One region of the Methylobacterium sp. UNC300MFChir4.1 genome, then DNA from elsewhere that is predicted to be linked to it. Evidence: predicted binding sites of a transcription regulator. Region 1 holds the regulator's gene; each other region holds the start of a gene.
What was found. The regulator LexA, encoded in region 1, represses DNA repair genes until DNA is damaged. The targets are predictions, from matches to a motif close to TGTTCNNNNTGTGTTCNG.

Region 1 (3,270 bases):
CAACGCCCTGACCCTGCCGCTCGTCTCCCTGGTGGTGATGCCCGCCGCGGTGATCGGCTGCCTTGCCTATCCCTTCGCCCTCGACCGGCCGGTCTGGTGGCTGATGGGGCAGGCGGTGGCCGGGATGCTGGCGATCTCGGACTGGATCGCCGGGTTCGAGCGGGCGGTCCTGGTGCTGCCGGCCTTCGGCGCCGGGGCGCTGGCCCTGCTGACCGCCGGCCTGCTGCTGGGGACGCTGCCGGCCTCGCGCCTGCGCTGGCTCGCCGTGCCGCCGGTCCTGCTCGGGCTCGTCCTCGCGGCCCGGCCCGACCGCTACGACCTCTACGTCGACCGGCAGGGCGCGGGGGCCGCGGTGCGGGGCACGGACGGGCGGCTCGCGGCCCTCGGCAGCCCTTCGGGCTTCGTCCTCGAGCAGTGGCTGAAGGCGGACGGCGACGGGCGGCGGCCCGCGGCGCTGATCGTCCGGTCGGGCAGCGGGCGCTGCGACCGGCTCGGCTGCACCGCCCGGCTGCCGGACGGGCGGGCGGTCGCCCTGGTCCGGGACCGGCGGGCCTTCCCGGAGGATTGCGCCCGCGCCGCGGTGCTGATCACGGGTCTCGCGGCGCCGCCCACCTGCACGGGGCCGCTGGTGATCGACCGGCGCGTCCTCGCCGCCCGCGGGGCCGTGGCTCTCCGGGCCGACGGCGACGGCTTCGCCGCGCGCTACGCCCGGGACGACGGCCGCGCCGTGCCCTGGCGGCAGGCCGCGGGGCGCGGGCCGGGACCTCCGTCGCCGGTCACCGCGGAGCCGGGCGACCGCCCCGCGGAGGACGGGGTCGCCGCGACGCCGGAGGCCGACGCCGCGCCGGGCGGAGACCTCGCCCCCGGCGACGCGCCGGCCGAGCCGCTTCAGTAACGGCGGACGAGGCTCACGAGGCGGCCCTGGATCCGGACCCGGTCGGGCCCGAGCACGCGGGTCTCGTAGGCCGGGTTGGCGGCCTCGAGGGCGATCGACGAGCCGCGGCGGCGCAGGCGCTTGAGCGTCGCCTCCTCGTCGTCGATCAGCGCCACGATGATGTCGCCGGTATTGGCCGTCTCCTGCTTGCGGATGACCACGAGGTCGCCGTCCAGGATGCCCGCCTCGACCATCGAGTCGCCGCGCACCTCGAGGGCGTAGTGCTCGCCGCCGGCCACGAAGTCCGGCGACAGGGTGATGGCGTGGCTCTGGTTCTGGATCGCCGAGACGGGCGTACCGGCCGCGATCCGGCCCATGACCGGGATCGAGATGGCGCGGCCGGACTCGTCGATCATCCGCGTGCTCGCCGGGGCCGGCGGCTGCTTGGACTTACCGCCCTCGACCACGCTCGGCGTGAAGCGGCGCGGCTCGGCGGGGGCCTGAGTCGCCGGAGCGGCCTGGGTCAGGCTCTCGGGGATCCGGATCACCTCGATGGCGCGCGCCCGATTCGGTAGGCGCCGGAGGAAGCCGCGCTCCTCGAGTGCCGTGATTAGCCGGTGGATGCCGGATTTCGACTTGAGATCGAGGGCATCCTTCATCTCGTCGAACGACGGCGGGACACCGCATTCCTGCATCCGGCTCTGGATGAATCGCAGGAGGTCCAGCTGCTTGCGCGTGAGCATCGACGGGGGACTCGCGGCTTGGCGGACCGCCACGTGACGGTCTCCGAAACAAATCACGAACAGGTTAAACGTTCCGCAAGTGTTCCGCAAGAGCGGCACCGCTCGGCCCGGCGCGCCGCGGGCGCGCCCGCGGGAGAAGGTCGAGAAACGCATTGACGGCGCAAGCGGAGCCGTTTCAATGCATCGCGGCGCCCCGCCGGGAAGGCGGCGGATCCGGGGTGCGGGCTGGGACCCTCTTGGAATGACGAGGATGCGACGTTCCGCAGCTCTGCTGCCCCTCGGCCTCGCCGCCCTCGGCCTCGCCGGCTGCACCACCGGATTCTCCTACATCTCGCGGAACTACGTGGCGCTCACTCCCCAGGTCGTCACGATCGGCTGCAAGGAGCCCTACGAGGTCTACGACAACCGGCAGCTGCGCCGGATGCTGATCGTGTCCAACGCCCTGCGCGAGTATACCGGCTGCAACCTGAGCGAGGTCCGGATCGATCCGGAGCCGGGCGCCACCCGGGTGAAGCGCTTCCGCACCGCCGCCCGGGCCTATCTCGACGAGACCGTGCGCGAGGATTGCCGGATCACCGGCGAGACCGTGTTCGATCCGCTGAAGACCGAGTTCGCCTACGCCTGCGACGCGCCGATCGAGAAGCGCGGCACCGTGGTCCCCCGCCTGCCGGGCCGCAATCCGGGCCTCGGCGTGCGCTGACCGGCCGGCGGCGCGTCCTCAGGCGCCCGGCTTCGGGAAGGTCCGCTCCGCGGCGTCGCCGGCGGCGGCCAGCAGGGCGCGGGCGAAGGCCCGGGCCTCCGTCCGGTCGAGCACGATCGCGGCGGTGACCGGCGCACCGCCGAGGTCGGCGAGGGCGAGTTCCAGGCGCACCCCGTCGGGCACGGCGCTCGCCTGAAGGCTCCAGCCGGAGCCCCGGTCCGTGCTCTCCGCCATCGTGTTCCTCCCGCATGCCCGGCACGGCGCCGCGCGCCCACCGGAACGGCCAGGCCCGGGACCGCTCCCGGAGCCGCGCTCCGATCTTCCCTGCCTCGCCTGTCCGCGTTCCTCAAGGCCACAGGCCGCGCGGGGGTGGAGATGCGCGCCGTCGCGGATGCCGGCGGCCGCATCGCGGCGACACGGGGCGGCACGGGGCTGCGCCCGCGCCGCGGCGCGGGCGAGGGCAGGGGCGGCCGGGATGGGGGCCGGCCTCGGGGCGATTGACGCGAGGCCGCCGATGATGTCTCCCGCGGGCTCCGATCAGGTGGAGTTCGAACATGCAAGAGATCTGGTTCCGCACGGGCGAGGCCACGGTGCTGGCGGCCGAGGGCCAGTACACCGACGCCATGCCGGAGGTGCTGATCGGCTCGGTGCGCGGCCCGGTCGGTCAGGCCTTCGCGTCGATGATGGGGCAGGTCCAGGGCCACACGCGGATGTTCGTGGTGCGCGACCTCAACCAGCTCGTGCGCCCGGCCACGATGATGACCACCAAGGTCACGATCCACACGGCCGAGTATGCCGAGCTCCTCGGCGGCGTGGTCCAGGCCGCCACCGGCGACGCGATCGTGGACTGCATCATCGAGGGCATCCTGCCGAAGGACGGGCTCGACGAGCTGTGCATGATCATCATGATCTGGCTCGATCAGCGCTGCGCCGAGGACGACAACCTCGACCAG
Region 2 (3,270 bases), on a different contig from region 1:
TCACTGCCCGCCAGATCGAGGCGGCCCGCCGCGCGATCACCCGCGAGATGAAGCGCCAGGGCCGCGTCTGGATCCGGGTGTTCCCGGACGTCCCGGTGTCGTCGAAGCCGACCGAGGTCCGCATGGGCTCCGGTAAGGGCGCCCCGGATTACTGGGCGGCCCGGGTCCATCCCGGCCGGATCATGTTCGAGGTCGACGGCGTTGCCGAGAACATCGCCAAGGAGGCACTCCGCCTCGGCGCCGCGAAGCTCCCGATCCGCACGCGGGTCGTCCAGCGCATCGCCGACTGAACGGAGGATATCGTGAAGTCGACCCAGAGACTGTCTGATCTGAAGGCGCTGTCGCCGGATCAGCTGAATGACGAGCTGATCAACCTCAAGAAGGAGCAGTTCAACCTGCGCTTCCAGGGGGCCACCGGCCAGCTCGAGAACGTCGCCCGCGTCCGCGAGGTCCGTCGCGACATCGCCCGTGTCCGGACTCTGCAGCGTTCCAAGACGCTGCAGCAGGCCAAGGGCTGAGGCGGGTTTTAGGAGACAACCATGCCGAAGCGCATCCTTCAGGGCACCGTCGTCAGCGACAAGGGTGAGAAGACCATCGTGGTGAAGGTGGAGCGCCGCTTCACGCACCCGGTGATGAAGAAGACCGTGCGGCGGTCGAAGAACTACCACGCGCACGACGAGGGCAATGTCGCCAAGGTCGGGCAGACGGTGTTCATCGAGGAGTGCCGTCCGTTCTCCAAGACCAAGACCTGGAAGCTGGTCGAGGGCGAGGCCGCCCAGGCCGAGGCCGGCGAGGCCGCCTGATCCCGGGATCCCGGCGGCTGCGGTCTCCGCGTCCGCCAGATCCCGGCCCGCGGCGTCGCGGGATGGTGCCTCCTCTGGGGTGACCATCCCGGGGATGCCCGGTGACCGGTACGACGAACGCCCGGACGCAATTCGACTCGCGAGAGCCGGATTCGTGCCGGGCGTCGTCGTTTTCGGCCGCATGTCTGGCGGTCGGGTCCCGGTCGCCGGCGGGCCGAGCCTGCTGCGGGACCGCGGGAGGCGTCGCCATTGCGGCTGGCGGTCGTCCCGTCCAGCGCGTTGTGTCGGCGTTCGTACGGGTCCTCGCGGGCGATTACCGGATTGGATTGCTGTCGCGGGGCATCCGGGGCTCGAGCCGGGATTTCGTGACTTGCGTCCGGCAAAACCGCGTTGCGGCCTTGCTGGCTGAGAACAAAACGGGTACATAAAGGCGGTGGCGACGCGCGTTGTGAACTGCGTCCAACCCCTTCATAAGGAGCCCGCCAGATGGCCCAGCCCGCATTGAAAGTGGTCGACATGCCCCCGGTGGACAAGGACAAGTCCAAGGCCATTGACGCTGCCCTGGCTCAGATCGAGCGCGCCTTCGGCAAGGGCTCGATCATGCGGCTCGGCAAGAACGACAAGGTCCAGGAGGTCGAGACCGTCTCGACCGGCTCGCTGGGCCTCGACATCGCGCTCGGCGTCGGCGGCTTGCCGCGCGGCCGGGTGATCGAGATCTACGGTCCGGAATCGTCCGGCAAGACGACGCTGGCGCTCCACACGATCGCGGAGGCCCAGAAGAAGGGCGGCGTCTGCGCCTTCGTGGATGCCGAGCACGCCCTCGACCCGGTCTACGCCCGCAAGCTCGGCGTGAACCTCGACGACCTGCTGATCTCCCAGCCCGACACGGGTGAGCAGGCGCTCGAGATCACCGACACGCTGGTGCGCTCGGGCGCCATCGACGTGCTGGTGGTCGATTCGGTGGCCGCGCTGACCCCGCGGGCCGAGATCGAGGGCGAGATGGGCGAGAGCCAGCCGGGCCTCCAGGCCCGCCTGATGAGCCAGGCCCTGCGCAAGCTGACCGGCTCGATCTCGCGCTCGAACTGCATGGTCATCTTCATCAACCAGATCCGAATGAAGATCGGCGTCATGTACGGCAGCCCTGAGACGACCACGGGCGGCAACGCCCTGAAGTTCTACGCCTCGGTGCGCCTCGACATCCGCCGCATCTCGACGCTCAAGGACCGCGACGAGGCGATCGGCAACCAGGTCCGCGTCAAGGTGGTGAAGAACAAGGTCGCCCCGCCCTTCAAGCAGGTCGAGTTCGACATCATGTTCGGCGAGGGCGTGTCGAAGGTCGGCGAGCTGATCGACCTCGGCGTGAAGGCCGGCATCGTCGAGAAGTCCGGCGCCTGGTTCTCGTACAACAGCCAGCGCCTCGGCCAGGGCCGCGAGAACTCGAAGGGCTTCCTGCGCGACAATCCGAAGATCGCCGCCGAGATCGAGGGCTCGATCCGGCAGAATTCCGGTCTGGTCGCCGAGAAGATCTTGGAGAACGCCGCCCCGACGGCGGACGATCTCGACGAGGGCGAGGCCTAGGCCGCGCCGCCGCGCGCCGCCGCGGGCCGGCGACGGCGCGCGGCGGACCTTGCGACGTTCGAAGATGCGCGGCCCCGGAGTCTCTCCGGGGCCGCTCTTCGTTGAGCGACGGTGACCGGACGCGACGGGCCAATCAGTCCGCCATCGTCTTCTTCACGGTCTCGACGAGCTGCTTCAGGCTGAAGGGCTTGGGCAGGAAGTTGAAGGTCTCACCCTCGGGCAGGTTCTTGCGGAACGCGTCCTCGGCGTAGCCGGACACGAAGATCACCTTCAGGTCGGGCTGATGCTTGCGCACCTCCCGCAGGAGCGTCGGGCCGTCCATCTCGGGCATGACCACGTCGGAGACGACGAGATCGATGGTCTGCGCGCCCTCGCGGACGATCGCCAGGGCCTCGAGGCCCGAGGCCGCCTCCAGCACCGTGTAGCCGCGGGCCGAGAGCGCCCGGCTGTTGACCGCCCGCACCGGGTCCTCGTCCTCGACGAGCAGGATGGTCCCCTGCCCCGTATGATCGGCGGCGGGCTTGCGCGGCGCCGGCTTGTCGACCTTGGCGGGCGGCGTCTCCCCCTTCGGCACAGCGGCGTCGCCGCCCGCGGCCGGCGCGGTGACCGGCTTGGCGTCCGACCCGGAATCGGGATGGGCGGTGGTGGAAGCCGGCGCGAGCGGCTCCGCGCGCGGCAGTGCCGGCTCGGCCGCCGCGACCGGCACCTCCTCGGGCTCCGCCACGGGCACGTGACGCGGCAGGTAGATGCGGAAGGCCGTGCCCTCCCCGACCTTCGACTGCACGTCGATGGTGCCGCCGGACTGCTTGACGATGCCGAACACCGTCGAGAGCCCGAGGCCGGTGCCCTTGCCGATCTCCTTGGTGGTGAAGAACGGCTCGAAGATCTT
Region 3 (3,270 bases), on a different contig from region 1:
CGGCCGCTGGTCGCCCTGACCGGCCGGGATCAGGCTCGGATCGAGGCTGACGGTCGGCGCCTGCGCGATCGCGGCGATCAGGTCGTCGAGGCGGGCGCGGGTGCGCTGGCGGAAGGCGGTCGCGCGCGCGACCGCCTCGGCGCGCGTGGCCGCCCGTCCGATCTCGGCGAGCTCCGCCTCGAACATGGCGCGCCCGACCGGATCTCCGTAAGCCGGGAACACGCTGCGCACCGCGCGGACGAAGGTCAGGCCGACCTCGGTGACCTCGATGGCCGGATCCTTGCCGGTAGACAGCGTGATGTAGCGGCTCTTCAGGAGCTTGGGCAGGATCGTGTCGCGCGTCGCGGCCGTGCCCAGACCCTTCGGCTCGTTCGGGTTGGCGGGGTTCTCCAGGGCGCCCTTGGCGGCCGGATCGTCCACTTGGTCGATCAGCCGGCCCATCACCACCGGCAATTCGCCTCGGGTGATCCGCCGTGGCGGCTCGGTCTTCGCGGTGGCGATCTCCGCCGTCGCGGCGGAGGCGCCCTCGCCGTCGGTCACGAGCGGCAGGCGGGTGGCGGTGGCTTCCGCCTCGCGCTTGGTCTTGCCGGGCACGGCATCCGTTTCGAGCTCGGCCTCGCTGCCGTAGAGCGCGCGCCAGCCCGGCGCGCGCACGACGCTGCCGGAGACGGCGAACCGCCTCACGCCCAGCGGTGTCGCGACATCCGCCGTGACGCTCGTGCGCGCGTCGACCCCGTCGGGCAGGTGCGCGGCGAGATAGGCCTTCGCCACGAGTTCCCACAAGCGGAACTGATCGGTGCTGAGACGGCCGCGCTCGGGCGCCTTGCGCAGGGGCACGATGGCGTGGTGCTCGCCCGGATCCGCGACGTAGTGGCCCTTCAGGCCGCGACGGATCAGCGGCGCAGCGTCGCGCGGAACGACTGTGCTCAGGTCGGTCAGGACGGTCGTGACGGCCGCGATGATCGCGGCGGCATCGCCGGCCTGGCCCTCGGGCAGGTGCTCCGACTCCGTGCGCGGGTAGCTGAGGTACCCCTGATCGTAGAGGTCCTGAGCGATGCCGGCCGTGTGCTGCGGGTCCCAGCCGAACCGCTTGGCGCAGCGTCGCGCCAGGGTGTCCTTCGAGAACAGCCGGGGCGGCGCGCGCCGGACATCCCTGTGCGCGACCGCCAGAGGGCCCGACCACGTCGCCGCGGCGGACCGGATCGTCTCAGAGATCGCCGCATCGAGGATCCGCTCCTTCGGGGCGTGCCAGAGGGTGATCTCCGCGCCTGCATGGGTCCTAAGGTGCAGCGCGACCTTGAAGAAGTCCTGCGGCACGAAGGACCGGATCCGCTCCTCCAGGTCCGCCAGGATGGCGAGGGTCGGCGTCTGGACGCCGCCGAAGCGCCAGGGCTCCCGGAAGGCGGGCGGGCGCAGGCGCAGCGAGATCGCCCGCGTGCCGTTCAGGCCGAGATGATAGTCCTCGTACTGCCGGCAGAGCGCCTCGAGATAGGCGGCGTAGTCGCGCTCGCCCGAGGCGGGATCCTTAGCCAGGGCCGCGAAGGCGCGTCGGATCGAGACCTCGTCGAGCGCGCCGAGCTTGAGCCGGTCGACCCGGCCGTTCCAGCCGAGATGCTCGAGCACTTCCCACGCGATCATCGAGCCCTCGCGACCCGGATCCGTGGCGATGACCACGCGGTCCACGCCGCTCAGCGCCTGCCGGATCGCGGCGATCTTCGGCGCGTGCGACTGCCCGGACCGGTTCGTGCCGTAGCCGACGGGGATCGTGGGAAGGACGATCGGGAGGAGGTCGAAGCGCCAGGGCTTCCACTCGGGCCGGATGCTGCCCGGCTCTTCGGCCGACAGCAGGTGTCCCTCGGCGGCCACGCAGACCGTGCTCGGCGAGCGGAAGAAGCGCTGCAACTGGCGCATCGCCGAGGGCTTCTCGAAGAAGAACAGCGTGCGACCGGAGTTCGGAGATGACATGTCGCTGACCGCTCCGGCTGTCGCCGCGCCTGACCCGGGGTTCACATTTTGTTCCAGACGGGCTCGGGATGCAACTGGCGCCGCGAGAGGGGAAGCCGTGGGGAAGCCGGCGGCGTGTCGCCCTCCCCAGGCACACCGGCCGGCGCCGCGATGCTGGAGCGGCGCTCGTACCCGTGCTCCGGGCTCGCCCGCGGCGGCGACCCGGGATGCCTCCGTGGCCGGATCCCCGCCTGTGGCTGGCGCGCTGCCGTCGACCCGCGCACCGTCCTCCGAAGGCTCCGGGCACGCGCTCGCGCGCTGAGGGTTGCCCGCCCCGGCTGTCTGCCGAGACCAGCAAGCCTTCAGCGGGCACGGCACCGAGGCCCGGTCGCCGGCCTAGCCGGCCGCATGCGCCGAGCCGGGCTTGTTGCCGTGAATGAGGTCCCGACCCGCGTAGATGCCGCCCAGGACCTGCAGATCGAGACGCTCCGCATCGCGGCGCCGGACCTCCGCCAGGATCGCGCTGGCCGCTTCCGGCTCGGCTCCGGTCGTCAGGAGCGCCTGCTCGCCGAGGAGCAGAGCCGACTCGACCGTCTCGCGGATCTGGTAGGCCACGCCCGCCTGGATCAGCTCGACCGCGTGTTCGCGATCCCGGGCGCGCGCCAGCACGGGCACCAGGGGGAACTCCGCCTTGGCGATCTCCGCGACGCGTCTGGCCATCGCGGTGTCGTCGACGCAGATCAGGATCGCCCGCGCCGTCGCGGCGCCGGCCGCGTGCAGAATGTCGAGGCGGGTGCCGTCACCGTAATAGACCTTGAAGCCGAATCCCTCGGCGAGACGGATGTTGCTCGGGTTCGTGTCGATGATCGAGACCGAGCAGCCCTGAGCTATGAGCGGCTGACTGGCGATCTGGCCGAAGCGGCCGAACCCGACGATCAGGGCGCTGCCCACGAGGTCCTCGGGCGCCTCGACGCCGTCGATGGACGGGACGGCCTTGGGACCGAGACGATCGAAGGCGACGACCATCAGCGGCGTGATCGCCATCGACAGGATGATGGTGGCTGTCAGGACGGCGTTGGTCGTGCCGTCGATGATGCCCGCGCTCGCGGCGGCCGCGTACAGCACGAAGGCGAACTCGCCGCCCTGCGCCATCAGGGCCGCGCGTTCCAGCGACTCGGCGTGCGAGGCGCGCAGCACCCGGGCCACGCCGTAGATGAGCAGGCCCTTCACGGTCATGTAGGCGGCGACGCCCGCCAGGATCAGGCCGGCATTCGCGGCGATCACCGTCAGGTCGAGGGACATCCCGACCCCGAGGAAGAACAGGCC

Region 2: a site for LexA is predicted at 1,211-1,228, ahead of recA (recombinase RecA). Genes of this name have one in related genera too.
Region 3: a site for LexA is predicted at 2,004-2,021, ahead of BMY19_RS10355 (type IA DNA topoisomerase). Genes of this name have one in related genera too.

Annotation. Positions count from the first base shown of each region.
Region 1 covers NZ_FOCS01000011.1:38,121-41,390, reverse strand. The annotation lists gene BMY19_RS16075 (ComEC/Rec2 family competence protein) at 1-895, shown strand, start outside; gene lexA (transcriptional repressor LexA) at 889-1,617, opposite strand; gene BMY19_RS16065 (hypothetical protein) at 1,868-2,317, shown strand; gene BMY19_RS16060 (hypothetical protein) at 2,336-2,551, opposite strand; gene fae (formaldehyde-activating enzyme) at 2,872-3,270, shown strand, end outside.
Region 2 covers NZ_FOCS01000012.1:175,805-179,074, reverse strand. The annotation lists gene rplP (50S ribosomal protein L16) at 1-290, shown strand, start outside; gene rpmC (50S ribosomal protein L29) at 303-518, shown strand; gene rpsQ (30S ribosomal protein S17) at 540-803, shown strand; gene recA (recombinase RecA) at 1,290-2,381, shown strand; gene BMY19_RS17720 (cell cycle histidine kinase CckA) at 2,515-3,270, opposite strand, start outside.
Region 3 covers NZ_FOCS01000006.1:1,827-5,096, reverse strand. The annotation lists gene BMY19_RS10355 (type IA DNA topoisomerase) at 1-1,965, opposite strand, end outside; gene BMY19_RS10350 (monovalent cation:proton antiporter-2 (CPA2) family protein) at 2,341-3,270, opposite strand, start outside.